One region of the Kitasatospora sp. NPDC052896 genome, then DNA from elsewhere that is predicted to be linked to it. Evidence: riboswitches for the same ligand, from Rfam matches in the RefSeq annotation. Region 1 holds a riboswitch; each other region holds the start of a gene.
What was found. Region 1 has a riboswitch for cyclic di-AMP ahead of ACIGXM_RS36440 (transglycosylase family protein). Riboswitches for the same ligand answer to the same signal wherever they lie in the genome.
Positions count from the first base shown of each region.

Region 1 (6,948 bases):
GACGCCGGGCGGAGCCACCGAGGACGAACTGGTGGAGATGCTGGTCGAGCGGGGGGTCGCGGGCATCGTCTTCGTCTCCGGCCTGCACGCCGACTCCACCGCCGACCACCAGCGCTACGCCCGGCTCGCCGGCCGGCAGGTCCCGTTCGTGCTGATCAACGGCTACAGCGAGAAGATCTCCGCGCCGTTCATCTCGCCGGACGACCGGGCCGCGATGCGGATGGCCGTCCAGCACCTGGCCGAACTCGGCCACGAGCGGATCGGGTTGGCGGTCGGCCAGCGCCGGTACGTGCCGGTGCTGCGCAAGATCGAGGGCTTCACGGCGGCTCTGCAGTCGGTCCTCGGCCACAGCGCCGAGCAGGCCGCGGAGCTGGTGCACCACACCCTGTTCAGCGTGGAGGGCGGCCACTCGGCGGCCGGCGCGCTGCTGGACCGCGGCTGCACGGCGATCGTCTGCGGCAGTGACCTGATGGCGCTGGGCGCGATCCGCGCGGTGCGCCAGCGCGGGCTGACCGTGCCGGGCGACGTCTCGGTGGTGGGCTTCGACGACTCGCCGCTGATGGCGTTCACCGAGCCGCCGCTGACCACGATCCGCCAGCCGGTCGAGGCGATGGCCACCGCGGCGGTGGACGCGCTGCTGGAGGAGGTCGGGGGGAACCCCGGGCAGCGCGCCGAGTTCATGTTCCAGCCGGAGCTGGTCATGCGCGGCTCCACCGGGGCGAATCCGCACCGGGGGGAGTGAGGCCGGCCGCGCGGTCCTGACAGAGCGCGCGCCCGGTCCGGGGCGGGTGACCACCTGGTCACCCGCCCTTTCAGCGGCTCCGCGAACGCCGGATGGCGGGCGCCCCTCCCGGGCACCCGCCATCCGGCGTCGCTGCTGCTCGCGAACTCCTGGTACTGCTGCCTACCGACGATCGCGCGGAGGTCAGACCCGGCCGGCGAAGTTCGGCGTGTAGTTGGCGATGGTCTCGTACTTGACGCCCGCCGACGGGTTGGCCGCCTCGACGTACTTGCCGTCGCCGATGTACAGCGCGACGTGGTAGACGCCCGAGTCGCTGCCGTTGTTCGACCAGAAGAGCAGGTCGCCCGGCTGCAGGCTGTTCATCGAGACCGGGGTGCTGGCGGAGGCCTGGGCGGCGGCGGTGCGCGGGATGGAGATCCCGGCCGCGGCCATCGCGGCCTGGGTCAGGCCGGAGCAGTCCCAACCGCCGTTGCCGGTGCCGCCGTAGACGTAGGCCTGGCCGACCTTGGACTCGGCGAAGGCGATCGCGGTGGCCATCGCGCCGGAGGCCGGGGCGGCCGGGGCCGGGGTGCTGGTCGCCGGGGCGGGCTGGGCCGGAGCCGGGGTGGCCGGAGCCGGGGTGGCGGCGGCCGGAGCCGTCGCGGTGGAGCCCAGCGACAGGTGCTGGCCCGGGAAGATGGCGTTCGGACCCTGGGTCAGCACCGACTTGTTGATGGCGTACAGCTTCTGCCAGCCGCCGGCCACGTTGTGCTTGGTGGCGATGGAGGACAGCCAGTCGCCGGCCACCACGGTGTAGTCGCCCTGGGCCGCCGAGCCGGTGCTGCTGGCCTGGGCGGCCGGCGCCGGCGCGGGGGTGGTGGAGGTGTTCGACGCGGTGCTGGTCGAGGCGGCGCCGGAGGGGTTGATCTGCGGGGCGGAGCCGCCCTGGCTCAGGCCGGCCTTCGGGCCGCACACCGGCCAGGCGCCCGGGCCCTGCGAGGCCAGCACCTTCTCGGCGATGGCGATCTGCTGGTCCTCGGTGGCCTGGTTGGCCTGCGCGGCGTACTGGGTGCCGCCGTACGCGGCCCAGGTGGAGGCGGAGAACTGCAGGCCGCCGTAGTAGCCGTTGCCGGTGTTGATGCTCCAGTCACCGCCGCTCTCGCACTGGGCGACCTTGTCCCAGGTGCTGACCGTGGCGGCCGACGCGGTGGTGGCGGTGATGCAGGGAAGGCTCAGACCGATACCGACGAGGCCGGTCGCGGCGATCACGCGGCGGACGCGGGTGGAGCGGTTCGTACCAGAAGTGGGCAGCATGAAGTTGCGTTTCCTCTCCTACGCCTACGAGGTGAGCTGTCGGATTCGGGCTGGAGTTGCCCGGCCGTCCGCTCGGATTTCTCCGGCGGTCGGCTTCACCCCTAGCCCCGGTACCCGGTCCGAAGACCGTTCCGGGGCGGCAAACCTGGTTCCCCCGCTCCTGCCTCGGCGTCGTCTGCGACGGCCAGCCCGTCCGGTGGCAGGATTCGGCGTCCGGCGGGATGGGTCCGTGTGACCACGAACGGGGAGCACGTTAACCAGACTTAAATTCGATTAGCAAACAGCTGTGGCGCCGGTCACAGTGGCTTCCGGGGCCTTTCAAGATCCGCTTCGGAGATCAACTGAAAGGCTGTCGGCGGTCATTGCCGGGGCCCTTTGATCGAATTCTGCGAATCCGCCCGGCAGTGTGCGGAATTGCCTCCCCCTCAGTGGATCGGAAGGCTGACGCCGCGTCCGCGCGGAGGTTTGTCGGCGCGCGGTCAGGGCCGGCGCGGTGTACCGCACGCCACATCCGCGCAGTGGGACCGGGAGCCGGATCCGGTGGTCCGGGCGGATGAACTGGCGAAGAATTAAAAATTCCTATGCCGTTCGCCCAGCGGACACTTGAGTCCTGCTATGGCCTCCGCCGGGCGATTCGGTCGCTCCCGTGGCAGGCATGGGCAAATCGGACACATCGTCTCCAACTGCCGTGCCAGCGCCGGGCCGTCCCGGCCGCTCTGGAGACGCTGACGGGCTGCTGGTCGGCCGGTTGCCCGCGTCCTCGGTCCGCGCCCCGCCAGGGGCCCCTGGACGGGCTGGTGGGCGCACGGAACGGCCCTGGGCCGGCCACCCGCGATGCGGATGACCGGCCCAGGGCCGGGGTGGTACTACGTCTACTCGCCCTGCTCCGCCTCGGGGGCCTCGGGGGTCTCGGCAGCCTCGGCGGTCTCACCGTCCGCCTCGGCCCGCTTGCTCCGGGCCGGCGCCTCGGGCGGGGTGACCCCGACGGTGGCCAGGTAGCTGGTGGCCACCAGCTGACCGACGGTCGGATAGGCGCCCAGCGGCTCGGCACTCGGGCAGCCGGTCTCCTCGGCGGCGGCCCGCAGCAGCTCCGGGTCCGCCTCGGGGCCGATCACCAGCGGGGCCAGCGCCGGACGCTGCGAACCGGTGTTCCGCAGGTGGTCGACGGCCGCGGCCACCGCACCGGGGACGTCCAGGGCCGCGGCGACGACCGGCACCGCCAGGCGCGCGGCCAGCAGCACGCCGGTGATCTCCGCCGCGGCGACGGCCTCCGGGCCGCCCACCGTGGTCAGCACGACGCCGTCGGCGGCCGTGGTGATGGCGAACAGCCGGGCGCGGTCGGCGCGGGCCAGGCCGGCCTCGGAGAGTCGGACGTGCACGGCCTCGGCGAGCAGCGGGTGCGGGCCGAGCACCTCGGTCAGCGGGGATCCGGCCTGCTCGGCGAGGTGCTGCAGCTCCGTCAGGGCGGAGTGCGGGCCGGCCAGCAGCGGCATCAGCAGCGGGGCGGGCAGCCCGGCCTCGGCGGCGGCCTGCAGCAGCTCGGCCACGCTGGGCCGGCCGGCTTCCGCGTCGCTCTGCTCGCCGTCGGTCGGCGCCGGCCCGGTCGGCGTCAGCCAACCCGCGGTCACCTCGATGCCGAGGTGCTCGCCGCGCACCACGGAGAGCAGTTCGTCCACCACTGCCACCGCCTCGGGCGTGGCCTCGCCCGGAACCGCGAGCACCAGTGTCGGTGCGCCGGTCGGAACCTCGGGCCGCTCGGGCCGACGGTGGCGCCCCCGCGCACGGGAGCCTGGCGTGCGGACGGGCAGAGAAGAGCCCGGGATGGCAGCAGTGCTCATGGACGGAGATCGTAGGACATCGCCGCGAGCACTCCGCAGCCGGCTGCCCAAGGTGACGGATTGTGAGGAGGTCACTGCGGAGTTGATCTTTCGATCCCGCTGCAACGGTTGGCCTCCCTCTCCGCGTCGTTCTGCTCGGACCACTGCCGGTCACCGCCCGCTGGGCGGAAGATTGGCATATGTCCACTTATGTCTCACCAGTCACACCCGCCAGCGTGGGAATCGTTACGACATGTACACGCCGGTGCACGAGCAAACTCACATGCCGATGCACGTGCACTGGCGTTATCATCACGACAAGTGAGGCATCTGCCCTGCCCGTACGAGCCGGAGGCGGCCGGCGGCCGGAACGGTCGGGCGCCGAGTCAGTACGAGTACTCCAGGGTCTTGGGAGATTTCTATGCATCACCTGTACAACGGCATGGCGGCTGCGGACCTCGACGGCGTGGTCTGGCAGAAGAGCCAGTACAGCAACTCGAAGGGGAACTGCGTGGAGCTGGCCGCCCTCCCGGGCGGCGGAGTGGCGATGCGCAACTCGCGGTTCCCGGACGGCCCAGCCCTCATCTACACCAGGGACGAGATAGCGGCCCTGCTGCTCGGGGTGAAGGACGGGGAGTTCGATCACCTGGTGAGCTGACCGGCCCGACCCGGGCAGCGCCGTCGTGGGAGTTCGTGCCGCGGCGGCGTTCGGCGTTCTCGGGCGGGCGTTCGGCGCTTTTGGGTGGGGAGGTCCCGGATGGTGCGGGTGGATGCGACGGAACGCCGCGCGGCCGCGCGGCGTTCGGTGGTCGCGGTCAGGCGGAGCGGCGGTGGCGCCCCAGCGTGACCGGCTCGCTCGGTCGGACCGGTCCGGTGAGGGCGGGCAGCTCGGCCTCGAACAGGGCCCAGACCACCTTCCCGGCCCCGGCCAGTGGGTGCCAGCCCCAGGAGTGGCTGAAGGAGTCCACCAGGTGCAGCCCCCGCCCCGACTCGGCCACGAAGTCGGCCTCCCGGGTCACCGGGCCGTCGCTGCTCGGGTCGCTGACGGCGCAGACCAGGTTGGGGGCGCGGTGCACCAGGCTTATTCGGATCGGCAGCCGGTCGTCCAGGTTCCGCCCGGGCCCGAGTTGGGTGGGGAACACCGGTCGGACCGGGCAGCCGGTCGAACCGGCCGCGCCGGCAACGGCGTCCGCCGGGGTCGGCGCCCCGATCGCGTGCCGCAGCGCGTTGGTCACCAACTCCGAGGCCACCAGGGCGACATCGTCGAAGAGGTCGTCGAGTCCCCAGCGCAGCAAGGTGGTTCGGACGAAGTCGCGGGCGGTTCTGACCGCCTCGTAGCGGGGGGCGAGCGTGCATGTCACAACGTCAGGATCGACGGCCAGGGCCGCACCGGTGCCCATGAAGAGCTCCTCCCATAAGGGGGCGGACACGGCTGGACCCGGCGGGGTCATGCCGGTCACCTCCGACTCGCTCGGCCGCTTCGCCGCCGTGACCGGCCCGCACTCGTCCGCACACCCCCGGCCGGACGCGTCGTACGCGGCCCTGCTGAGGTGCGGAGTCGCGCGTGGGTCGACGGCGAAGCCCGCGGGACTGCCAAGGGGGTGTGCAACTGCACGTGGACCATCGTGCTCTGCGCTTACGGCAGATGCAAGAGTGGATTCACGTGCAGTCGCACTATTGGCATATGCAGGAGCCGGATGCACGTGCATCTGACCGTGCCGATGGGTGTGCCGATGACGGTGCCGATGCAGAATTGATAGATCCATCTGCCACTACCGGCACTGTCAGCGCCCAGTTGATGGCAGACTGTGCGCTGTTTTCCCGAGGCGGAGGTTCCCACGGCATGACCACAGTTCAGCCCGGCGGCGGCTCGATGGTGCGCCGGATCCTCCTGGGTTCCCAGCTGCGCCGGCTGCGCGAGAGTCGCAACATCACCCGCGAGGACGCCGGGTACGCGATCCGCGCCTCGGAGTCCAAGATCAGCCGGATGGAACTCGGCCGGGTCAGCTTCAAGGAGCGCGACGTCGCCGACCTGCTCAGCCTCTACGGCGTGGAGGACGGCGGCGAGCGCGAGGCGCTGCTCGGCCTGGTCCGCGAGGCCAACAAGTCCGGCTGGTGGCACAGCTTCAACGACGTGCTGCCGAACTGGTTCCAGACCTACGTGGGCCTGGAGGAGGCGGCGGCGCTGATCCGCACCTACGAGGTCCAGTTCATCCCCGGCCTGCTGCAGTCGGAGGACTACGCGAGGGCGGTTTTCGGCCAGAGTCGCCCGGTGCTCGGCGACGAGGAGATCGAGCGCCTGGTCGGCCTGCGGTTGCGCCGGCAGAAGCTGCTGGCCGGCGGCCAGAGCCCGCGGCTGTGGGCGGTGATCGACGAGGCGGCGCTGCGCCGGCCGGTCGGCGGACCGAAGGTGATGCGCGGTCAGATCCAGTACCTGATCGACGTCGCCGAGCAGCCCAACGTGGTGATCCAGGTGATGCCGTTCCGGTTCGGCGCGCACGCGGGGGAGAGCGGGGCGTTCAGCATCCTGCGCTTCCCCGAGCAGGACCTGGCCGACGTGGTCTACCTGGAGCAGCTCACCAGTGCGCTCTACCTCGACAAGCGCGACGACGTGGACGCCTACGTCCAGGTGATGGAACGGCTCTGCGTGGACAGCCTCACCCCGGAGCGGACGGTCGAACTGCTGACCTCGATCCTCGCCGAGAGCTGAACGCCGAGGCCGAGCAGGGCACTCAGCGTTCGGTGGCCGGTGCGGGGACGGTGGGCCGGGTCGGGGCGTCCCGCTCCGGCGGGTCGCCCAGCTCCCAGTCCAGCCCGTAGCGGGCGAACAGGTCGGCCCGGATCGGCGACAGCGGGGTCCGCGCCCCCGGTAGCAGCAGGCCTATGCAGCCGCCCATCAGCGCGCTGCGCAGCACCGCGTGCTCGGCTGCGGGATCGGCCGCGCCCCACCCCGCCAGGACCTCCCGCAGGATCGCGCCCAACTGCCGCTGCTCCGGGTCGTGGACGAAGGTGCCGCCGTCCGGATCCAGGATCAGCGCGAGGTGCGAGCGCATCACCCGCGGGTGGTCCAGCGCCAGGTTGAGCACGGTGTCGATG
Region 1 covers NZ_JBITZU010000045.1:7,985-14,932, reverse strand. The annotation lists gene ACIGXM_RS36445 (LacI family DNA-binding transcriptional regulator) at 1-742, shown strand, start outside; gene ACIGXM_RS36440 (transglycosylase family protein) at 926-2,035, opposite strand; cyclic di-AMP (ydaO/yuaA leader) riboswitch at 2,042-2,216, opposite strand; gene ACIGXM_RS36435 (hypothetical protein) at 2,908-3,873, opposite strand; gene ACIGXM_RS36430 (DUF397 domain-containing protein) at 4,274-4,510, shown strand; gene ACIGXM_RS36425 (ATP-binding protein) at 4,668-5,252, opposite strand; gene ACIGXM_RS36420 (helix-turn-helix domain-containing protein) at 5,696-6,562, shown strand; gene ACIGXM_RS36415 (TetR/AcrR family transcriptional regulator) at 6,585-6,948, opposite strand, start outside.

Region 2 (6,948 bases), on a different contig from region 1:
ACCGAGCGGGCGTGCCGCACCTCCCCGTCGCCCAGCACGAACTCGGTCGAACCACCGCCCAGGTCGAAGACCAGGTAGGGGGCGGCGACCGGACCGCCGGCCAGCTCCCGGGTGGCACCGGTGAAGGAGAGCCGGGCCTCCTCGTCACCGGTCACCACCTCGGGGTCCACCCCGAGGATCTCCCGCACCCCGACGGCGAACTCGGCGCTGTTCTCGGCGTCCCGCGAGGCGCTGGTGGCGACGAAGCGGACGTGCTCGGGGGCGATGCCGTGCTCGCCGATGACCGCCGCGTACTCCCGGCAGGCCGCGAAGGTGCGCTCCAGCGCCTCCGGGGCGAGTCGGCCGGTGCGGTCCACGCCCTGGCCGAGCCGGACGATGATCATCCGTCGGTCCAGGTCGGTGATCCCGCCGGTCTCCGGGTCGAGTTCGGCGATCAGCAGCCGGATCGAGTTGGTGCCGCAGTCGACTGCGGCCACCCGAGTGGTCGTCACTTGTCCTGCTCCTGCTCCCGGGCCGCCCGCTTGGCGGCCCGCTCGGCGGCCTTCCGCTCCTTGGCGGCGATCACGGCCGCGTGGTCCTCGGTCTTCTCCCGCTGGGCGTGCAGCGCCGCGACCCCGGCCTCGATGTCCTCCTCGGTGACGCAGCCGCCCTTGCGCCACCACTCCGGCAGCATCGCCAACGCCTCGTCACCGAGCGGGTTGACCCCGGGCCCGGCGGCCAGCGCGTGGCCCACCAGGACGTGCAGGCACTTCACCCGGTCCGGCATCCCGCCGGCCGAGGGGAAGCCCTCCAGCACCTCGATGGCGTCCCGGCGGGCGATGTAGTCCTCGTGCGCCTTCTGGTACGCGGCGGCCAGCTCCGGGTCCTCGGCGAGCCGGGCGCTCTGCTCCTTCATCACACCGTCCGCCTCCAGGGTGCCGATCAGCGAGGCGGCCTTGGGGCAGGTCAGGTAGTACAGCGTGGGGAACGGGGTGCCGTCGGCCAGCCGGGGGGCGGTCTCGACGACGTCCGGGTTGCCGCACGGGCAGCGGTGCGCGACGGCGCGGGTGCCGCGCGGGACGCGGCCGAGCTGGGCCGCCACGGCGGCGAGGTCACGGTCGTCGACCGGCGGGGTGTTCTCAGTGGTCATGGCGGTGCGTCTTCTCACGGGGCGTGGGCGGGGGCGGGGGTTGCGGTGTCGGCCGCGTCGACGGAGTCCCAGAGGGTGGTGTACCAGGGCTTGGGCGCCTTGGCGGCCTGCGCCGAGACGGCCGCCGAGGGCGCCTGGGCGGCGGCCGAGGGCTTCGGGTCGACCGAGACGAACGCGGTCTCCCCGGGGAGCGCGTAGTGCAGCCGCTCGCGGGCCTGGGCCTTCACGTACTCCGGGTCCTGCCAGCGGGCCCGCTCCTTGGTCAGCTGCTCGACCTGCTTCCGGGCCTGCTCGGCCGTGACCCGCTGGGCGTTGATCTCGGAGCGCTGGGAGAGGAACTGGCGGGTGGGGTAGGCGAGGATCGCCACCAGCGCGCAGAGCACCAGGACGAGCACGGTGGCCCGGCTGGTGAAGCGCGGCCGCGCCGCCAGTCCCGGGATCTTCCAGCCTGCCATCGCTACCCCTCCGTTCGCACCGGTGCCCCGGCGTCCACCCTACGGGGTGAACGGCGGGGCACCGGACGGCGAAGTACGGGCGTGTCAGCCCTCGAACTCGCTGTGCTTACTGGTCCGCGGAGCGGAACCGCGGGAAGGCGGCCCGGCCGGCGTACTCGGCGGCGTCGTCGAGGATCTCCTCGATGCGCAGCAGCTGGTTGTACTTGGCGACGCGCTCCGAGCGGGCCGGGGCACCGGTCTTGATCTGGCCGCAGTTGGTGGCGACCGCGAGGTCGGCGATGGTGACGTCCTCGGTCTCGCCGGAGCGGTGCGACATCATGCAGCGGTAGCCGTTGCGCTGGGCCAGCTCGACGGCGTCCAGGGTCTCGGTCAGCGAACCGATCTGGTTCACCTTCACCAGCAGCGCGTTGGCGGTGCCGGTCTCGATGCCCTTGGCCAGGCGGGCCGGGTTGGTCACGAACAGGTCGTCACCGACCAGCTGCACCTTGGCGCCCAGCTCGTCGGTGAGGGCCTTCCAGCCCTCCCAGTCCGACTCGTCCAGCGGGTCCTCGATGGAGACCAGCGGGTAGTTGGCGACCAGGTCGGCGTAGTAGGCGCCGAGCTCGGCGGAGGAGAGCGCCTTGCCCTCGAACTGGTAGGCGCCGTCCTTGTAGAACTCGGAGGAGGCGACGTCCAGGGCGAGCGCGACGTCCTTGCCCGGGGTGTAGCCGGCCTTCTTGATGGCCTCGACGATCAGGTCGAGCGCCTCGCGGTTGCTGTCCAGGTTCGGCGCGAAGCCGCCCTCGTCGCCGAGGCCGGTGGAGAGACCGCGCTCCTTCAGCACGCCCTTGAGCGTGTGGTAGACCTCGACGCCCCAGCGGACGGCCTCGGAGAAGGACTCCGCGCCGATCGGGGCGATCATGAACTCCTGGATGTCGACGTTGGAGTCCGCGTGCGAGCCGCCGTTGAGGATGTTCATCATCGGGACCGGCAGGACGTGCGCGTTCGGGCCGCCCAGGTAGCGGAACAGCGGCAGGTCGCTGGCCTCGGAGGCGGCGTGCGCCACGGCGAGCGAGACGCCCAGGATGGCGTTGGCGCCGAGCGAGGACTTGTCGGGGGTGGCGTCCAGGTCCAGCATCGCCTGGTCGATCAGCCGCTGCTCGGTCGCGTCGTAGCCGACCAGCTCCGGGCCGATCTGCTCGATCACGGCGAGGACGGCCTTCTCGACGCCCTTGCCGAAGTAGCGGTTCTTGTCGCCGTCGCGCAGCTCCAGGGCCTCGAAGGCACCGGTGGAGGCGCCGGACGGGACAGCGGCACGGCCGGTGCTGCCGTCGTCGAGGCCGACCTCGACCTCGACCGTGGGGTTGCCGCGGGAGTCGAGGATCTCGCGGGCTACGACGACATCAATGGACGGCACGAGGCATCTCCTATGCGGAAGCGGTCCGGGGGACGTGGAACGGGTCGTACGACCAGAGCCTAACCGCACCCACCGGTCCGGCCGCCCGGACCTGGCTCCCCGTCTCGGCGTGTGGTCGGACTACCGGCCGGTAGTTCACCCGAATGCGCGTGCGGGGCAACCTGATCGCCCCGCACGCGCCGCCCGGCTCAGCCGAGGTGCAGCACCTGACCGGGCATGATCAGGTCCGGGTCGCCGCCGATCGTGCCGTGGTTGCCGTCGTAGAGCGCCTGCCAGCCGCCCTGGAGGTGCTGGGTCTGGGCGATCATGGAGAGCGTGTCGCCGGGACGCACGGTGTAGTCGTGGCCCGAGCCGGTGCCCTGCGCGGCGGCGGCGGGGGTGGCGGCCGGGGCGGCGGCCGGCGCCGCCGGGGCCTGCGCGGACACGCCGGCGTACTGGTCGTAGACGCTCTGGTGGCTGGTCCAGTACCAGCCGCCGTCCTTCTGGTACCAGAAGACCTTGGCGGCCGGGTCCCAACCGGCCTTGCCCTGGAAGACCGGGCCGCTCTGCTGCGGCTGGGCCTGCGGCGCCTGAGCGTGCGACTGGGCCTGCGGCGCGGCCTTGGTGCGGGCGGCCGGCGCGGACGAGCCCGACGACGACGAGCCCGACGACGACGAGGTGTCGACCGCGGCGGGAGCGCCACCGGCGGTCAGGCCGGCCTTGACCGAGCAGACCGGCCAGGCGCCCGGTCCCTGGTCGGCCAGCACCTTCTCGGCGACGGAGATCTGCTGGGACCGGGTGGCCTGGTTGGCCTGCGGGGCGTACTGGGTGCCGCCGTACGCGGCCCAGGTGGAGGAGGTGAACTGCAGGCCGCCGTAGAACCCGTTGCCGGTGTTGATGCTCCAGTTGCCGGTGCTCTCGCAGTTCGCGACCTTGTCCCAGACCGATGCGGTGGCGGCGTGCGCGCCGGTCGCGGTGAGCAGCGGCATCGCCAGTCCGACTCCGGCCACGCCGGCCGCGGCGATGGCCTTCTCGGTATTGGTGCGACGACGATGACGGCCTGTTCCGGTGAGCAGCATGAAGGTTTCCCTCTCCGCACGCCTGCGAGGTGAGCTGTCGGGTTCGGACCGGGAGGTGGCCCGGCCGTCCGTCCGGATCGCTCCGGCGGGCGGCTTCACCCCTAGCCGTGGGGAACGGCGGAATTACCTGGGTCCCCCGCCCCTGCCCAGGGTGTGGTCGGTGTCCCGATGGCGCGGCGGGCAGGATTCGGCGTTCCGCGCACGGGGTCCGCAGCTGCGAACTCCACGGAGAGTAGACAGATGGGCAGACCAATCACAAGCTCATATCGCATACATCACATGAAAATTACGGACCGTCATGGATCGCCTACCAACGACGGGCATATGTCCGCATTGATGGGTATTCAGATTCGGTCACACCGGGGCGAATCCGACACGCCGTCAGCCCTCGGCCGTGAACGCCACCGGGAGTTCCCGCAGGCCACGCATGATCAGTCCGCCGCGCCAACGCAACTCGGCCGGATCCGCCGACAGCTGAATATCCGGCAATCGGGTCAGCAGCGTGGCCAGCGCGATCTGCCCCTCCAGCCGGGCCAGCGGGGCGCCGATGCAGTAGTGGATCCCGTGACCGAAACCCAGGTGCGGGTTGTCCGTCCGGGCCAGGTCCAGGGTGTTCTCGGCGGCGAACCGGGCCGGGTCCCGGTCGGCCGCCGCGAGCACCACCAACACCGGGTCACCGGCCGCGATCCGCACCCCGCCGATGGTCAGCGGCTCGGTGGCGAACCGCCAGGTGGCCAGCTCCACCGGGCCGTCGTAGCGCAGCAGCTCCTCGACGCCGGTGGTCAGCAGCCCCCGCTCACCGCGGGCGAGCGCGCCCTGCAGCAGCGCCCGCTGCTCCGGGTTGCGGAGCAGCGCGTAGGTGCCGTTGCCGATCAGGTTGACGGTGGTCTCGAAGCCGGCGAAGAGCAGGATGAAGGCCATCGCGGCGGCCTCGTTCTCGGTGAGGTGCTCGCCGTGGTCGCTGGCCCGGATCAGACCGGAGATCAGGTCGTCCCCCAGGTCGGCCCGCTTGCGGTGGATCAGCTCGGCCAGGTACGTCCGCATCCGCTTCACCGCGCGGGCCACCCCGCCGCGCGGGCCGCCGCCGTGGCGGATCATCATCCCGGCCCAGTCCCGGAAGTCGTCCTGGTCCTCGGCCGGCACGCCGAGCAGGTCGCAGATCGCGTAGATGGGGAGCGGGAAGGCGAACTCGTGGATCAGGTCGGCCGAGCCCCGGGCGGCGAAGGAGTCGATCAGCCGGTCGGTCAGCTGCTGCACCCGGGGTTCGAAGGCGGCCACCCGTCGCGGGGTGAAGGCCTTGGAGACCAGCCGGCGCAGCCGGGTGTGGTCCGGTGGGTCGATGTTCAGCAGATGGGTCATCAGGTCGGCGCTGCGCTCGCCGGGGATGCCGACCCGCCCGGTGCGGTGGGCCTGCTCGCTGTGGTGCGCCGGGTTCTTGGAGAGCCGGCCGTCCGCCAGCGCCTGCCGGGCGTCCGCGTACCGGGTCACCAGCCAGGCATCCACCCCGCTGGGCAGGGTGGTCCGGTGCACGGGGGCGTGCGTTCGCAGCCAGGCGTACGCCGGGTAGGGGTCGGCGGCGAACTCCCAGGTGAACAGGGGTGGCATGGGTGTCTCTGACGGCTCCAGCATGACCCGACGTTATCCGGTCCGATCAGGAGTGAGCCTGGTCACCTGACGGGTAATCCCTGTTGCGGAGGGTCGCGCCGTGCCTACGATCCTCGGATAGCCATAGGCGGACGCCAGTGCGGTGGCGTCCCCCCAAGGAGGAGCAGCCATGCGAGTAGCCGGGGCAGTGGTGGTCATCGCGGTACTCGACGGCGGCGACGGTGCGGGACTCGCCCGCCGGTTCGTCGCCGCCGGCGCCACCGGCCTGCTGATCGCCGACCCCCGGGCCGGGATCGCCGAGGACCTCGCCGCCGACCTGGACCGCCCGGGTTGCCCGGTGGTCGGGGTGAGCGGCGACGTCCACCAGCCCAGCGACATCGCCGCGCTGGTGGACACCGCCGAGAAGCACCTCGGCCGGATCGACCTGTTCTGCGTCGCCGGCCCGGACGGCGAGCGGATCGTCGCGCTGGACGAGCTGCCCGGCCACCTGGACCGGCTGGCCGAACTGCTCGACCCGCTGGGCGAGGCGATCTGCGCGGTCGTCCCGCCGCAGCGCGTCGTCGCGGGCACGCCGGCCCCGCAGGCTTCCTGATCCGACCGGGGGCGCCCAGCCCGCCCGGCCCGGGCCTCCGCCGCCGGTCAGTCGGCCGGGTGCCCCTCGGCGGCGCGCACCGCGGCGCGATAGCGGCGGGCGGCGGCGCGCAGCGCGGCGTCCGGGTCGACCCCCGCGTCGTACGCGCGCTGCACCACGGCCAGCAGCAGCTCGCCGGCGCTGCCCTCGTCCAGCTCGGCGGGCAGCCGGTACGGCGCGTCCGGCGCGCCCGTGAAGCCCGCCCGGCGGACCCGGGAGACCAGCTTGGCCGCGTACGCCAGGGCGGGCAGCCCGGCCGGCACGCCGTCCAGCACCGACTCCCGGTGCTGCTTCTCGGCGGCCTTGAGGGCCTCCCAGTTGGCCTCCACCTCGTCGGTGGTCGACGCGGCGCTGTCGCCGAAGACGTGCGGGTGGCGGTACGTCAGCTTCTCGACGATGTCCCCGGCCACCTCGTCGATCGAGAACGGGTCCGCCGGGTGCTCCTCGGCGATCCGGGCGTGGAAGAAGACCTGCAGCAGCACGTCGCCCAGCTCCTCGCGCAGCGTCTCCCGGTCCCCCTCCTCGATCGCCTCGACCAGCTCGTAGGCCTCCTCGACCAGGTACTTCACCAGTGAGGCGTGGGTCTGCTCGGCATCCCACGGGCAGCCGCCGGGCGAGCGCAGCCGGTCCATCACCGTGACCAGGTCGAGCAACCGGGCACCGGGCAGGTCGTA
Region 2 covers NZ_JBITZU010000002.1:402,456-409,403, forward strand. The annotation lists gene ACIGXM_RS07925 (exopolyphosphatase) at 1-491, opposite strand, end outside; gene ACIGXM_RS07930 (DUF501 domain-containing protein) at 488-1,129, opposite strand; gene ACIGXM_RS07935 (septum formation initiator family protein) at 1,144-1,584, opposite strand; gene eno (phosphopyruvate hydratase) at 1,691-2,980, opposite strand; gene ACIGXM_RS07945 (transglycosylase family protein) at 3,169-4,038, opposite strand; cyclic di-AMP (ydaO/yuaA leader) riboswitch at 4,044-4,207, opposite strand; gene ACIGXM_RS07950 (cytochrome P450) at 4,420-5,667, opposite strand; gene ACIGXM_RS07955 (SDR family NAD(P)-dependent oxidoreductase) at 5,813-6,235, shown strand; gene ACIGXM_RS07960 (MazG family protein) at 6,283-6,948, opposite strand, start outside.
Region 2: linked by a shared signal. The riboswitch ahead of ACIGXM_RS07945 (transglycosylase family protein) and the one ahead of ACIGXM_RS36440 (transglycosylase family protein) in region 1 are both predicted to bind cyclic di-AMP.

Region 3 (6,948 bases), on a different contig from region 1:
GACGCCGGACGAGCACCTCGACCGCTTCCTGGCCGCCGTCCGGGAGCTGGTCACCGACGGTGCGCGCTGGACCTACCGCAACGAGGGCGGGCGGTGCGTGGCCGACACCCGGCGCTGAGACCGGTCCGGCGGAAAGGTCCGCCGGACCCGGCCTCAGCCGTCCAGGCCGAGTGCGAAGGCGGCCTCCAGGTCGTGCTGGGAGTAGGTGCGGAAGGCGATCTGGGTCTCGGTGTGCTCGACGCCGGGGACCTTGTTGACCCGGCCCGGGATCACCTCGGCCAGATCGTCGTGGTGCCGCACCCGGACCATCGCCACCAGGGAGTAGCCGCCGGTCACCGAGTAGACCTCGCTGACCCCCTCGATGGCGGCGACCTCCTCGGCGATCTCGGGGATCCGGTCGGCGGCGGTCTTGATCAGGACGATGGCGGTGATCACTCGAAGGCTCCGGGGTCGGGGGCGAGCGGCTGGAGGTCGGTGGGGCCAGGGTATCGGGCCCGCCGTGAGGCGGCCCACAGCGCCAGGAAGCCGGCGCTGAAGCCGATCACATGCGCCAGGTAGGCCACCCCGGGGCCGGCCTGGTGCACCGACCACCACTGCACGGCGAACCACAGGCCGAGCACCAACCAGGCCGGCAGCCGCAGCGGCAGGAAGAAGAGCAGCGGGACCAGCGCGGTCACCCGGGCCCGTGGGTAGAGCCGCAGGTAGCCGCCGAGCACCCCGGCGATCGCGCCCGAGGCGCCGACCAGCGGCTGCAGCGCCTGGGGATCGGTGCTGTCGGCCAGCGCGTAGCCGTAGCCGGCCAGCGCGCCGACGGCCAGGTAGAAGAGGAGGAAGCGCGGCCGGCCCAGCCGTTCCTCCACCCCGGTGCCGAAGACCAGCAGGAAGAGCATGTTGCCCAGCAGGTGCAGCCAGCCGCCGTGCACGAAGAGCGAGGTGAACACGGAGAGCAGCGGGTTCTTCCGCGGGGTGCCGACCGGCGGGCAGCCGGGCAGCGCGGGGGCGGCGCCGGCGGCCTGAGCGGCGGTCAGCGGACGGCCGCTCAGCAGCTCGGCCGGGATCGCCCCCCAACGCTGCTGGTAGCGCTGGGCGGCGCAGTTCCGGGCGACCTGGGTGCTGCCGTAGTGGGGGGCGATCCCGCTCGGGCCGGCCAGGAAGACCACGCAGTTCACCGCCACCAGCAGGTAGCAGGCCAGCGGGACCGGGCCGGCCGCCGGGGGCCGGGTGGAGCGGAGCCGGTCGCGCCAGGGGATCACCATGGGCCGATCCTTGCTGGCCCGGCCGCCGCGCGCACCGCGCCCTGCTGCGAGCGGGTTACCCGCCGCCGACGCAGCCGCTGGTGGCAAGGGGTATCCGGTGGCCGACGCGGTGTGGTCAGGCCCTAGGCTTGGAGCCGGGGCGGCAGCACGGCCGTGCCCGGGACCAGTCGAGAGGACCCACCGATGACCGTCCCCGTGCCCACCGCCGAGACCCGCTGGCGCTGCACGCTGTGCGGCAACCTGACCCGGTTCGACGTCACCCGCTCGTCCCGGGCGGTGGAGTACGTCCATCTGGACCTGGCCGGCGAGCCGACGGTGGAGGAGCGCGAGGTGCTCAGCGAGACCGTGGAGTCGGTCCGCTGTCGCTGGTGCAACGCGGTCGACCAGGTCGAGCTGGTGCCCCGGCCGGACGCCCCAGCCGCCGACTGAGCGTGACCGTCCCGGGATGGGACGGGTGGGCGGTGTGGTGTCCGAGGTGGCACCGTTCACGCGACAATTGCACAGAGCGGTGGGTTTTGGGCATCGGCAGCCGGCCGTACGGCCCCCGCAGACCAGGATCGGAGCCGAGGACGCCATGGACGCAGCGAGGGAGGCCGCCGAGCCCCAGGGGCAGCCGCCCGCCACCCCGGAGCCCGGGGTGGACGCCGCCGAGCAGGCCTCCGGCGCCGCTGAGCAGCTCGATCGGCCGCTGCCGGAGGGGGTTCGTCGCCGGGTGGTCGGCCTGGCCGCCGACGCGCTCGGCGGGCTGACGCCGACCGAGCTGCCCAGCACGCTCCGTCCGTATGCGAAGTTCACCCCCGCGCGGCGCGCCAAGTACGCCGGGACGGCGCTGGCGTCGGCGCTGGAGGCGGAGCCGGTGTTCCGGTCGCGGATAGCGGACCGGCTGCGGCTCGGGCAGCCGGATCTGGTGAAGGCGCTGGAGGCGGGCAGTGTCCCGAGTGCTGCCGAGCCGTTGGACGTCGCCGCCGCCGCCTACCTGCTGCGCCCGCGCGGCTGGACCCGGCTGGTCGCCGAGGCCGGTGAGCAGGCCGAGCGGGCCGGTGTCGAGGACGCCGCGGCGGAGGCCGCCCGCCAGGTGGAGAAGCTCCAGGAGGAGCTGGCCGCGGTGCGCGCGCAGGCCCGGGCCGACCTGGAGCGGCAGCGGGCCGAGTCGGAGGGGGTCCGCAAGGAGCTGGAGGCGCTCCGTCGCCGGCTGCGCAGCCTGGAGAGCGACACCCGCCGGGCGCAGGCGGAAAGCCGGCGACTGCAGGGCGAGTTGACCGCGGCGGCGGCCGCGACCGCCACCGAGCGCGGCGCGGCGGAGGGGGAGAGCCGCCGACTGCGGCACCGGGTGGCCGAGCTGGAGAGCGCGTTGGAGAGCGGCCGCCGGTCGGCCCGGGAGGGCCGCAGCGTCGAGGACATGCGGCTGCGGCTGCTGCTGGACACCCTGCTCCAGTCGGCCCAGGGCCTGCAGCGCGAGCTGGCGCTGCCGGTGACCCAGCTGCACCCGGCGGACCTGGTGGACGCGGTGGTCCCCGGCTCGGCCTCGCCGCACGACGTGGCCCGGCGTGGACTGGCCGACGACGACCCGGCGCTGCTCGACCAGCTGCTGGCGATTCCCCAGGTCCACCTGGTGGTGGACGGCTACAACGTGACCAAGACCGGCTACCCGACCCTGCCGCTGGAGCAGCAGCGGATGCGGCTGCTGGGCGGGCTGGCGATGCTGGCCCAGCGCACCCAGGCCGAGGTGACCTGCGTCTTCGACGGGCAGGACCTGGACGTCCCGGTGATCATGGCGCCGCCGCGTGGCGTGCGGGTGCGGTTCAGCCGGACCGGGCAGACCGCGGACGAGCTGATCCGCCAGCTGGTCCGGGCCGAGCCGCAGGGCCGCCCGGTGGTGGTGGTCTCGGCCGACCGCGAGGTGGCCGACGGCGTGCGCAAGGCCGGTGCCCGGCCGGTCGCCTCGGTGCTGCTGCTCAACCGGCTCGCGCGCAGCTGACGCCGGCTCGGGCGCCCGAGCCGGCGTCGCGGGGAAGCCGTGACGGCCGCTGAACCGGGGGTGGTTCGCAGGGCCAAGGGAGTGGCGCGGCGATGTGACATTCACTAGGGTCTGGCGTCAAAACAATTTTTCCGGCCACTCACTCCATGGAGTGAGACCGCAGGAAGAAGGAGCCCCGCGTGGCGTCGCACCGCCGTGCCAAGCAGCCGAGTCGTGCCCGGGTCGCCGTGCTCACCGCCGCCGCGGCGACGGTGGTCGCCCTCTCCGCGCAGAGCGCCTGGGCCGATCCGCAGCCGTCGGTCAACGACGTCAAGGCGCAGATCGACAACCTGAACACCCAGCAGGAGCAGGCCTCCCAGCAGTTCGACGGTGCGCAGGAGAAGTCCGACCAGCTGCGCCAGCAGGCCTCCCAGCTGCAGGACGAGGTGGCCCGGGCCCAGGACCAGGTGACCCAGCTGGAGCAGGGTCTGGCCACGGTGGCCGGCGAGCAGTACATGAGCGACGGGATCGACCCGTCGGTACAGCTGATGCTCAACTCCGACCCGTCCGGCTACCTCTCCCAGGCCGCCAGCCTGGACCAGGCGACCACCACCGAGACCGACGCGCTCAAGTCGCTGCAGTCCGAGGAGCGGACGCTCAACCAGGAGAAGGCGGAGGCCTCGGCCACCCTGGCCGAGCTGGACGCCACCACCACCACGCTGAACAGCGCCAAGTCCCAGGTGCAGACCAAGCTGCAGCAGGCGCAGTCGCTGCTCAACTCGTTGAGCGCCAGCCAGCGGGCGGCCCTGCAGGCGGCCGAGCAGCAGGACGAGGGCGACGTCGCCTCCCGCGGTGCCGCCCGCGCCGACCTGGGCAACCTGCCGCCGGCCTCCGGTTACGCCGGGGCCGCGGTGGCCGCCGCGCTCAGCCGGCTCGGCGACTCGTACGTCTGGGGTCACACCGGTCCGACCACCTTCGACTGTTCGGGCCTGATGCAGTGGGCGTACGCGCAGGCCGGCGTCTCGCTGCCGCGCACCTCGCAGGAGCAGGGCACGATCGGCACCGAGGTGCCCAGCCTCGCCGACGCCCAGCCGGGCGACCTGGTGATCTACGGCAGCGACATGCACCACGTGGGGATGTACATCGGCAACGGCAACGTGGTGCACGCGCCGCACACCGGTGACGTGGTCCGGGTCATGCAGGCCAGCGTGATCGGACCGATCGCCACCATCCGCCGGGTCTGACCGCGCGTCGACCCCATCCGAACGGGGTCGGCCTGACGGGCCGTCACAGCCTTCACTGTGACCCACGCCACCCTCACTGCTGCACTCCGGGTGACTCCGGTATCACCCATCGTCAAATTAATCAGTTTTTTCTGACAAGGATTTGAACGGATCACGGATCTGTTACTAGGGTCGGGGTCCTGACCACCGCGACGGTGATCACCCGACCGGGGTGACAGCGGGGGTACCGCCGAGTCTGGAAAGTGGCACGGGCAGTTGACTGCCCGACGGGGAACCCCTGCGGGGGAGCCACGGACCGGAGCCGGGGAACCACGTTCCTCGGGGTGAATCGGCGCCAGGTCGGCCTGCTGGCCGGTGAGGCGTCGTAGGGCATCTCTTCCAGCCCGAACCCGTCAGCTCACCCGGTAGGCGGTCGAAGGAAGAAGGATTCGTGGGTTCCCATCGTCGTCCCAAGCCCGCCGGCCGTACCCGCACGTCGATCCTGACCGCCGCGGCCGCCACCGCCGTCGCGCTCTCCGCGCAGGGCAGCGCGCACGCCGACCCGGCGCCGTCGCTCGATCAGGTCAAGGCGCAGGTTGACCAGCTGAACCAGCAGGCCGAGGCCGCCACCCAGCAGTACGACGGCGCGCAGGCCCAGGAGCAGGCGCTCCAGCAGCAGGTCGGCCAGCTGCAGGACCAGGTGGCCCGGCAGCAGGACCAGGTCACCCAGCTGCAGGGCGGGCTGGCCGAGGTCGCCGCGGACCAGTACGCGAACGGTGGGATATCCCCGACCGTCCAGCTGATGCTCACCAGCAACCCGGGCAACTTCCTGAACCAGGCCAGCTCGGTCAGCCAGCTGAACAGCACCCAGAGCGAGACGCTGAAGGAGCTGCAGCAGCAGCAACAGCAGCTCGACCAGAGCAAGTCCGAGGCGCAGGCCAAGCTCGCCCAGCTGGACGCCACCACGCAGACCCTGCAGGCCGCCAAGGACGCGGTGCAGGCGAAGCTGCAGCAGGCGCAGGCGCTGCTCAACACGCTGACCGCGCAGCAGCGCCAGCAGATGCAGGAGCAGGAGGCGCAGGCCGCCGCCGCCTCGCAGGCCGCCGCCCAGCAGGCCCAGGCCTCCGCCGCGCGTGCCGCGCACGCCGCTGGTAGCACCCTGACCGGGGCCGCGGCCGCCACCGGCGCGACCAATGCGCAGGCCGCCGCCGCCATCGCCGCCGCGGAGAGCCGGCTCGGTGACGAGTACGTCTACGGTGCCAACGGCCCGACCACGTTCGACTGCTCGGGCCTGATGCAGTGGGCCTACGCGCAGGCCGGCGTCTCGCTGCCGCGCACCTCGCAGGAGCAGTGGGCGTACGGCACCAACGAGGGCACCAACCTCGCCAACGCGCAGCCCGGCGACCTGATCATCTTCTACGGCGGCGACCACGTCGGCATGTACGTGGGTGGCGGCCAGGTCATCCACGCCCCGCACACCGGTGCGGTGGTCCGCTACGAGGCGGCCGCGGACATGCCGATCACGGCCATCGTGCGGGTCTGATTCTCCGTCGTCACGGCCCGGTCTCCCGTAGGGAGGCCGGGCCGTCGGCGTACTCTGGCTCGGTCGGATGTCCGATTAGTGGTCAAATATTCGCATTGGCAAGGGTTTGGACTCCCCCGCTGGGACTCGCTAACGTCTGCGCTCGGATCTCAGCTTCCACGGCGATTGGAGCCGTCACCCCATGGTGATGCCGCACCGCCCGGTCACTCCGGGCCGTTCCTCCCAACCGGGCGCCGCGCGACGGCTCGCCCGGGCGCTGATGGTCACCGCCGCGGCGACCACGGCGCTGGCGATGACCGCCGCCGTCGGTCAGGCCGCCCCGGTCGCGCCGAAGCCGGACAAGAAGGACGTCAAGGCCCAGGTCGACCAGCTCTACACGGAGGCCGAGCAGGAGAACGAGAAGGCCAACGCGGCCGAGGAGGCCCAGCGACGGTTGCAGGCCGACGCCGGCGCGCTGCAGCAGCAGGTGGCCGACGCGCAGGACACGCTCAACCGGATGCGCGGCGACCTGGCCACCCTGGCCGGGGCCGAGTACCGGTCCGGCGGGATGGACCCGACCGTCCAACTGATCCTCTCCTCCGACCCCGAGGCCTACCTCAACCGGGCCCGCACCCTGGACCAGGCCGCCCAGCAGCGTGCCGCCAAGCTGCGCGACGTGCGGGACCAGCAGCGCCGGCTCGACCAGAAGCGGGCCGAGGCGACCGGCAAGCTCGCCGAACTCGACGGGGTGCGGCAGACCCTGTTGCAGAGCAAGCAGCGGACCCAGCAGCGGCTGCAGAAGGCACAGGCCCTGCTGGACAGCCTGGACGCGACCGAGCGCGCCCAGCTCGCCGAGGACGACGCCGACGAGGCGCGGGCCGGCCGCGGGGCGGACCGGGTCGACCTGGCCAGCCTGCCGCCCGCCTCCGACCGGGCCGCGGTCGCGGTGGCCGCCGCGCTCAGCAAGGTCGGTTCGCCGTACGTCTACGG
Region 3 covers NZ_JBITZU010000007.1:239,844-246,791, reverse strand. The annotation lists gene ACIGXM_RS17465 (aminotransferase class V-fold PLP-dependent enzyme) at 1-118, shown strand, start outside; gene ACIGXM_RS17460 (Lrp/AsnC family transcriptional regulator) at 154-435, opposite strand; gene ACIGXM_RS17455 (rhomboid family intramembrane serine protease) at 432-1,256, opposite strand; gene ACIGXM_RS17450 (hypothetical protein) at 1,440-1,685, shown strand; gene ACIGXM_RS17445 (NYN domain-containing protein) at 1,831-3,234, shown strand; gene ACIGXM_RS17440 (NlpC/P60 family protein) at 3,414-4,457, shown strand; cyclic di-AMP (ydaO/yuaA leader) riboswitch at 4,734-4,884, shown strand; gene ACIGXM_RS17435 (NlpC/P60 family protein) at 4,888-5,979, shown strand; gene ACIGXM_RS17430 (NlpC/P60 family protein) at 6,161-6,948, shown strand, end outside.
Region 3: linked by a shared signal. The riboswitch ahead of ACIGXM_RS17435 (NlpC/P60 family protein) and the one ahead of ACIGXM_RS36440 (transglycosylase family protein) in region 1 are both predicted to bind cyclic di-AMP.

Region 4 (6,948 bases), on a different contig from region 1:
CATCTGTATCCGGGTACCGGCGTTGGCGTACACCTGGGAGATGCGCGCCGCCTCCTCCGGCGCGAAGTCCGGGCTGCCGTGGCTCATCACCAGCACGCTACCGGGCGCGAGCGCTCCCTTGAGCCGCTCCACGATCCGGTGGGCGCCGAGATCGTCCGGGACGAAGTGCAGCAGCGCGTTGAGGCTCAGCGCGACCGGCTCGGCCAGGTCGATGGTGGCGCGCAGCTCGGGCGAGGCCAGGATCACGGCCGGGTCGGTGACGTCGGCCTGGACGTAGGCGGTGCGGCCCTGCTCGGTGCTGTGCAGCAGCGCCTTGGCGTGGGCCAGCACGATCGGGTCGTTGTCGACGTAGACGACCCGGGCGTCGGGCCGGGTCTGCTGGGCGACTTCGTGCAGGTTGGGCGAGGTGGGGATGCCCGTGCCGATGTCGAGGAACTGGCGCAGCCCGGCGCCGGCGAGCAGCCGGGTGGACCGGTGCATGAAGGCCCGGTTGGCCCGGGCCGCGATCTCCGCCCACGGGAAGACCGCCATCACCTTGCCGACCGCCTCCCGGTCGGCGGCGAAGTTGGTGGTGCCACCCAGGTAGTAGTCGTACATCCGGGCGGAATGCGCTCGGTGCAGTTCCAGGTTGACCTCGTTGTAGTCCGTCGGCATCCGCTCTCTCCCCCTGCTCCGTACGCGGGCCCCGTCCACACCGCGCACGTTCCGGAATCCGCCCGTCAGGGTATGCCATGGCGCACATCGGCCCGACCCGGTTCGCGGTTTCCCACGCGGCTTCCCGCGTCACCCGAGGCGCGGACCCGCTCGATCACGGCTCCGGCCAAAATGTGCGGTGACGGTGGCATATGACCATACGTCAGATAGTCTTTCCATCACAGCATGACAGCTAGTAACCGTTGTGCCGATCTTCTTGCGTCACAGGCCGCCCGATGCGCTGTGATGTTCCCGAGGGGGTCGCTCCGGTCCCCGGCGGACGACCGGCCGTGGACCACGGCCGCCGGTCCTGGAGGGCCGAATGACGATCGACAGGGGCGTGCCGCCGCAACCCGGTGGGCACCGGGGAGGGCGGACCGTGACCGAGGGCGGCGAGGCGACGCCGGCGGACGGCCGGCTGCTCCTCACACTCCAGGCGTTCTGCGAGACCCACGAGCGCGCCTGGCACGGCTTCGCGCTGACCCAGGTCGGCAGCGACCAGGACGCCGCCCTGGTGGTCGCCGGCATGAAGGCCCACCTACGGCAACGCTGGGCGCTGGCGCTCCGCCAGGAGATCCCCGCCACCTACGCCTGGCGGCTGCTCAAGGAGCACGTCGCGGCCTGGATGCTGCACACCGGGCGGCGGCAACCGGCCCTGCTGGAGAGTGCGGTGCTCGACACCGTGGTCCGGCGCCTCCGCGCCGGCCGCCCCGGGGACGGCCGGCGCGAACTCCCCGAGGGACGCGGCCTCCACACCGCGATCCTGGGCCTGCCGGAGCGCCAGCACGATGTCATCGTCCTCAGGTACGTGCTGGACATGGACGAGGAGGAGATCGCGCAGTACCTCGGCCGGCCGGCCGCGACCGTGCGCTCCCACCTGCGGCACGCCCACCGCAACCTCGCCCGGGCCCTCGAGCTGCCCGAACCGGCCGACTCGCAAGGAGCGCCATGACCGCCGGGGAACACCAGCACGGCCTGCCGTCCCGCCGCCGCCCGCACGACCGCCGGAACGGCACTGCGGGCCGGTTCCGTGCGCCGACCGGCGGGCCGGCGCACGACGGGCGGTCCGGCGCCGGGGCCGAGCCGCCGGTGATCGTCTTCAGCGGCGCGTCCCGGCTGCCGGCGCACGAGCCGGACCGGATCAGCGCGGCGCCCGTCCGGCTGCCGTCCGAGCACGAGCAGGCGACCCACGAACTCGCCCTGGTCACCGCGCTGGTGCTGAACGCCCCGCAGGCCGCGCACAGCCTCGACCTGCTGGTCAACTCCGCCCGGATCCACCCCGAGGGGGCGCTGGTCTTCGCGGGGCTGCTCTACCTGACCGACCGGACGGACGCGGCGCAGTTCTGGTGGCAGTTCGCGGCGGGCGGCGGCAGCCAGACCGCCGCGTACTGCCTGCACCTCTACCACCTGCTGCTCGGCGAGCCCCGGGACGCCGCCTACTGGCGTGCCCAGGCGGACCGGCTGGCCGGCCATCCGCGGCCGCGGCCGAACCGGGGGCTGGCCACGGCGGCGGTGCGCGGGGGCGCCCCGCTGCTGCCGGAGGAGGTGCGACGCGACATCCTGGCCCGCTGCCACCGGGGGCTGCTGCCGCGGCTGCCCATCCGGCTGGAGGCGGTGATCAACCGGCTGGTGGTCACGGCGAACGACGACGACTTCGGGGAGATCCCGCAGCCCTCCGACACCCTGGTCGGCGATCTGGCGTCGACGTGCTGAGGCCTGCCCGGAGGCGCCGAGGGGCGCCTCGGCCTGGTGAGGCGGACACGAATTTGTTCGACTGTTGTTCCGGGTGGGTTCAGCCATCGTTGCGGAACACCGGCGACCGCCTCACCTTGCCAGATCAGGCCGGTCCGTGAACCGACCGCCGATCGGCGGGGCGTCACTCTCCAATCGCATGACGTGATTTTTGTGTGATGCGCACGATGCCGGCTTGTTATCAAGCTGATGATCCCTCTAGTCTCCCAGCAGTCCGCAGCTGCGGACTGCCGACCGCGGTACGCCGAGCCCTGCCCGCCGCGGGAGGGAAGCCGACCACCCATGGGCAGGGGTGGGGGACCCAGGTTTGGTGCCGTCCCCACGGCTAGGGGTGAAGCCGCGCGCCGGGTCCTCCGGCGGGCGGCCGGGCCACCTCCCGGCCCGAACCCGACAGCTCACCTCGCAGGCGTGCGGAGAGGGACACAGAGGGACATCATGGTGTTTTCCGGTTCCGGCCGTCACCGTCGCCCCACCCAGGCCGACCGCGCCGTGGTCGCCGCCGGCGTGGCGGGCGCGGGCATAGCGTTGCCGCTGCTCACCGCGACCAGCGCGCACGCCGCCCCGGTCAGCGCCTGGAACACGGTCGCCCAGTGCGAGACCGCCGGGAACTGGACCGCCGACACCGGGAACGGGCTCTACGGAGGCCTACAGCTCACCCAGCGGACCTGGGTCGCGTACGGCGGCGACAAGTACGCCGCCGAGCCCGACCACGCCACCCCCGACCAGCAGATCGCCATCGCCGAGAAGGTGCTGGCCCACCAGGGGCCGAGCGCCTGGCCGAACTGCTCCGACTCCGCCGGCCTGAGCAGCGACGGGCCGACGCCGGTGCTCAACACCAGCCAGCCCGCTCCGGCGACTCCGGCACCGGCCGGCGGCAGCACGGTGCTGGCGGGTCCCGACGACCCGACCTTCCCGGGCCACGGCGGGTGGGACGGGTACGACGGCGTGTACTGGTACCAGTCCGGGGGCGTCTGGTACTGGACGAACCAGCAGTCCGTCTACCTCGAGCACACGGGGGCGGCGGCGACCGCGCAGCCGAGCGCGGGCGGAAGCGCGACCGTCACGCCCGCCACTCCGGTCACGCCCACCACGCCGAGCACGACGGGCACCACGGCCACACCCACCACGACGGGCACCACGGGCACCACGGCCACGCCCACCGCTCCGACGACGTCGCCCGCCCCGGGCACGACGGGTACGCCGGGCACGACGGGCACGGCGACCCCGGTCACGCCGACGACGCCCACCACCCCGACGTCCGGCAGTACCACGGGCACGACGGGCACCACGGGCGCGACGGGCACGGCCGCGCCCGGCACGCCGGGCAGCGCGGGCAGCGGCACGGACACGCCGTCGACCGGCACGACGACCACGACGACCCCGGTCACGCCGACGGCACCGACCACCCCGGCGGCACCCGCCACCCCGGCCACCGGCATGAGCACGGGCACGAGCACGGACGCTGGCACGAGCACGGGCGCTGGCACGAGCACGGGCAGCACGGCCGCCCCGGCCACTCCCGCCTCCCCCGCGCCGTCCGCCACCACCCCGGCCCCCGCGCCGTCCGGCGGCACGGCCGCGGCCGGCACCTACACCGTGGCCACCGGCGACACCCTCTCCGGCATCGCCCAGTCCCACCAGTTGCCCAGCTGGAACGGCCTCTACCAGGACAACGCCTCGACCGTCGGCACCAACCCCGACCTGATCCACCCGGGCCAGCAGCTCCAGCTCCCCTGACCCCGGCTCACCCGCGGCTCGCGCCCGCCGCCCCGGCGGGCGCGAGCTCGTGCCGCGCGGCGGGGGAAGCGGACACCGCGGCCGCGCCGAGCCCCCGGCCACGAGGGTGAGGCCGTGCCGGCAGGTGGGGGTCACACGATCGGGCGTACCGCGCGTTGGACCCGTCCGTACCCGATGGCTCCCGCAACGCCGTTCCCGTGCGCCCGGTCGGCGATCGGGCCGGAGTCCGCGGCATCCCGACCACCGGGCCCCGCCCGCCGATCCTGAGCCGGCCCGGCACGCGGCAGATGGTGATCCCGCCCGGCCCCCGTGCCCGGGCGGGATCACCGCCGTCCGCGCGGCCCCCGCGAACCGCGCGGACGGCGGCGGGGATGGTGACGCGCGGGCCGCCGTCCGACCACGACGGCCCGCGCGTCACCCCCGTCCCCGGACGGCCGTCAGCCCGTGAAGGCGGCCAGTCCGTCCGGGGTGCCCAGGCCGGTCGGGCCGTCGTAACCGGGGCCCGCCGTGCAGAGGTAGGACGGGGAGCAGGTGGCGGTGGAACCGGTGGTCACGTCCCAGAGCGCGCTCGGGTGGGCGTAGGCGTCGGCCGCCGGGTAGCTCGCCGAGGGCGCGCCGGCGTCGGCGTAGACCGCGGCGATGATCGGCGAGGCGACGCTGGTGCCGCCGTAGACGTTCCAGCCGGAGCCGCCGTAGGTCTGGTAGACCGCGACGCCGGTGGCGGGGTCGGCGACCGCCGAGACGTCCGCGACGGTCCGCTTCGAACAGCCGGTGTCCTTCTGCCAGGTCGGCTTGGCGTCGTACGCCGAGCAGCCGGAGCCGGCGCCCTCGGTGCTGCTGGTGGACCACGCCGACTCGCTCCAACCGCGGCTGTTGGAAGCCTTGTTGAGCGAGGTGCCACCGACCGCGGTGACGTACCGCGAGGCCGCCGGGTACTCCACGCCGTAGCCGCCGTCACCGGAGCTGGCGGTGATCGCGACACCCGGGTGGTTGTAGTAGCTGGTGTCGTAGCTGGGGTCCGAGGAGGACTCGCTGCCGCCGTAGCTGTTGGAGACGAACTTGGCGCCCAGCTTGACCGCCTCGTTGACCGCGGTGCCCAGGTTGGCCGTGGTCGCGCTCTTGGCCTCGACCAGGATGATGTGCGCGTTCGGCGCGATCGCCGAGACCATGTCCAGGTCCAGCGATATCTCGCCCGCCCAGCCGGAGTTGTTGGTGGGCAGCGAGGTGGTGCTGCCGGTCTGGCTGACCTGCTTGAAGCAGCCGTTGGCGGTGGTGCAGGCGGGCAGGCCGTACTGCGCGCGGTAGACGGCCAGGTCGGACGCCGCGCTGGGGTCGTTGTAGGCGTCCACGATGGCCACGGTCTGGCCCGCGCCGCCGTTCGCCGGGAGGTTGTACGCGCTGCGCAGGTCGCTCGGACCGTAGCCCGAGGGGGTGGCGTTGGCGCTGATGCCGAGCGGGCTGACGTGCTGGACGACGCTGGTGACCCGCAGTGCGTCACAGGCCATCTGACCGGCCGTCGGGACGGCGCACGAGCGGACCCAGGAGCTGCCGTCGTGACTGGAGGTCAGCGGGGCGGCGTCGGCCGGGGCCGCCGCGAACGCGGAGAGTGCCAGCGAGGCCGTACCGGCCAGGGCGATGGCGATTCTTCGGGACGTGGCGGATGTGGGGGTGAAGGTCGCGAGGCGCAACGGACTGTCTCCTGTGGTTGGTGAACCTGGAGTTGCAGGTGTGGGGGACCGCGCGAGGACAGGGTTGTCCCCGCGACGGGGTGCGCGCGTGCTGGGTCGAACCGGCTCCGGGTGGGGAGCGGGCCGGCTCGCGGACGAGGCTAGTTAAGACATGACCTGATCAACAAGAGTTCGAACGGATCTTCCCCACCGTCCACGATGAGAATTCGACCCAGCTCCGGTTCCGGCCAGTAGGGACGCCGGATTCCGGACGTTTTCGATTTGTTCACCGAACACCTCCCACACCGCGGCTGCGCGGTGGGCCAGAGTCGTACCCGGATCGGCACGGCCATTTGCCCCGTACCAGGCGTGAACTGACGGAGAGGCAGGAGAAACAAATGTCCGGAATGACCCGACGCAGGCTGCTCGGCGCGGCGGCCGGCGTGGCCGGTGGAGCGGCGGCGATGACGCTGCTGCCGCCGAGCGTGCAGCAGGCGGTCGCGGCCGGAGTGCCGCGGCGCAGCTCACTACGCGACGTCGAGCACGTGGTGATGCTGATGCAGGAGAACCGCTCCTTCGACCACTACTTCGGCACCCTGTCCGGTGTGCGCGGCTTCGACGACCCGAACGCCCTGCGACTGCCCGACGGCCGCCCGGTCTTCTACCAGCCCGACAGCGTCAACCCGGACGGCTACCTGCTGCCGTTCCACCTGGACACCCGCACCACCAGCGCCCAGGCGATCCCCTCCACCAGCCACGCCTGGGCCGTCCAGCACCAGGCCTGGAACGGCGGCAGGATGGACCAGTGGCTCCCCGCGCACCGGGCGGCGGACGGGGTCAACGGGCCGTACGTGATGGGTTACTACACCCGCGACGACATCCCGTTCCAGTTCGCGCTGGCCGAGAACTTCACCATCTGCGACCACTACTTCTGCTCGGTGCAGGGCCCGACCTGGCCCAACCGGCTCTACTGGATGACCGGCAGCATCGACCCGGCCGGCACCCAGGGCGGCCCGATCATCCAGAACGCCGCGCCGACCCCGCTCACCTGGACCACCTACGCCGAGCAGCTGGAGGCGGCCGGGGTGAGCTGGAAGGT
Region 4 covers NZ_JBITZU010000018.1:118,727-125,674, reverse strand. The annotation lists gene ACIGXM_RS27740 (SAM-dependent methyltransferase) at 1-654, opposite strand, end outside; gene ACIGXM_RS27735 (RNA polymerase sigma factor) at 1,016-1,645, shown strand; gene ACIGXM_RS27730 (hypothetical protein) at 1,642-2,406, shown strand; cyclic di-AMP (ydaO/yuaA leader) riboswitch at 2,709-2,868, shown strand; gene ACIGXM_RS27725 (transglycosylase family protein) at 2,881-4,182, shown strand; gene ACIGXM_RS27720 (peptidase S8) at 4,620-5,870, opposite strand; gene ACIGXM_RS27715 (alkaline phosphatase family protein) at 6,248-6,948, shown strand, end outside.
Region 4: linked by a shared signal. The riboswitch ahead of ACIGXM_RS27725 (transglycosylase family protein) and the one ahead of ACIGXM_RS36440 (transglycosylase family protein) in region 1 are both predicted to bind cyclic di-AMP.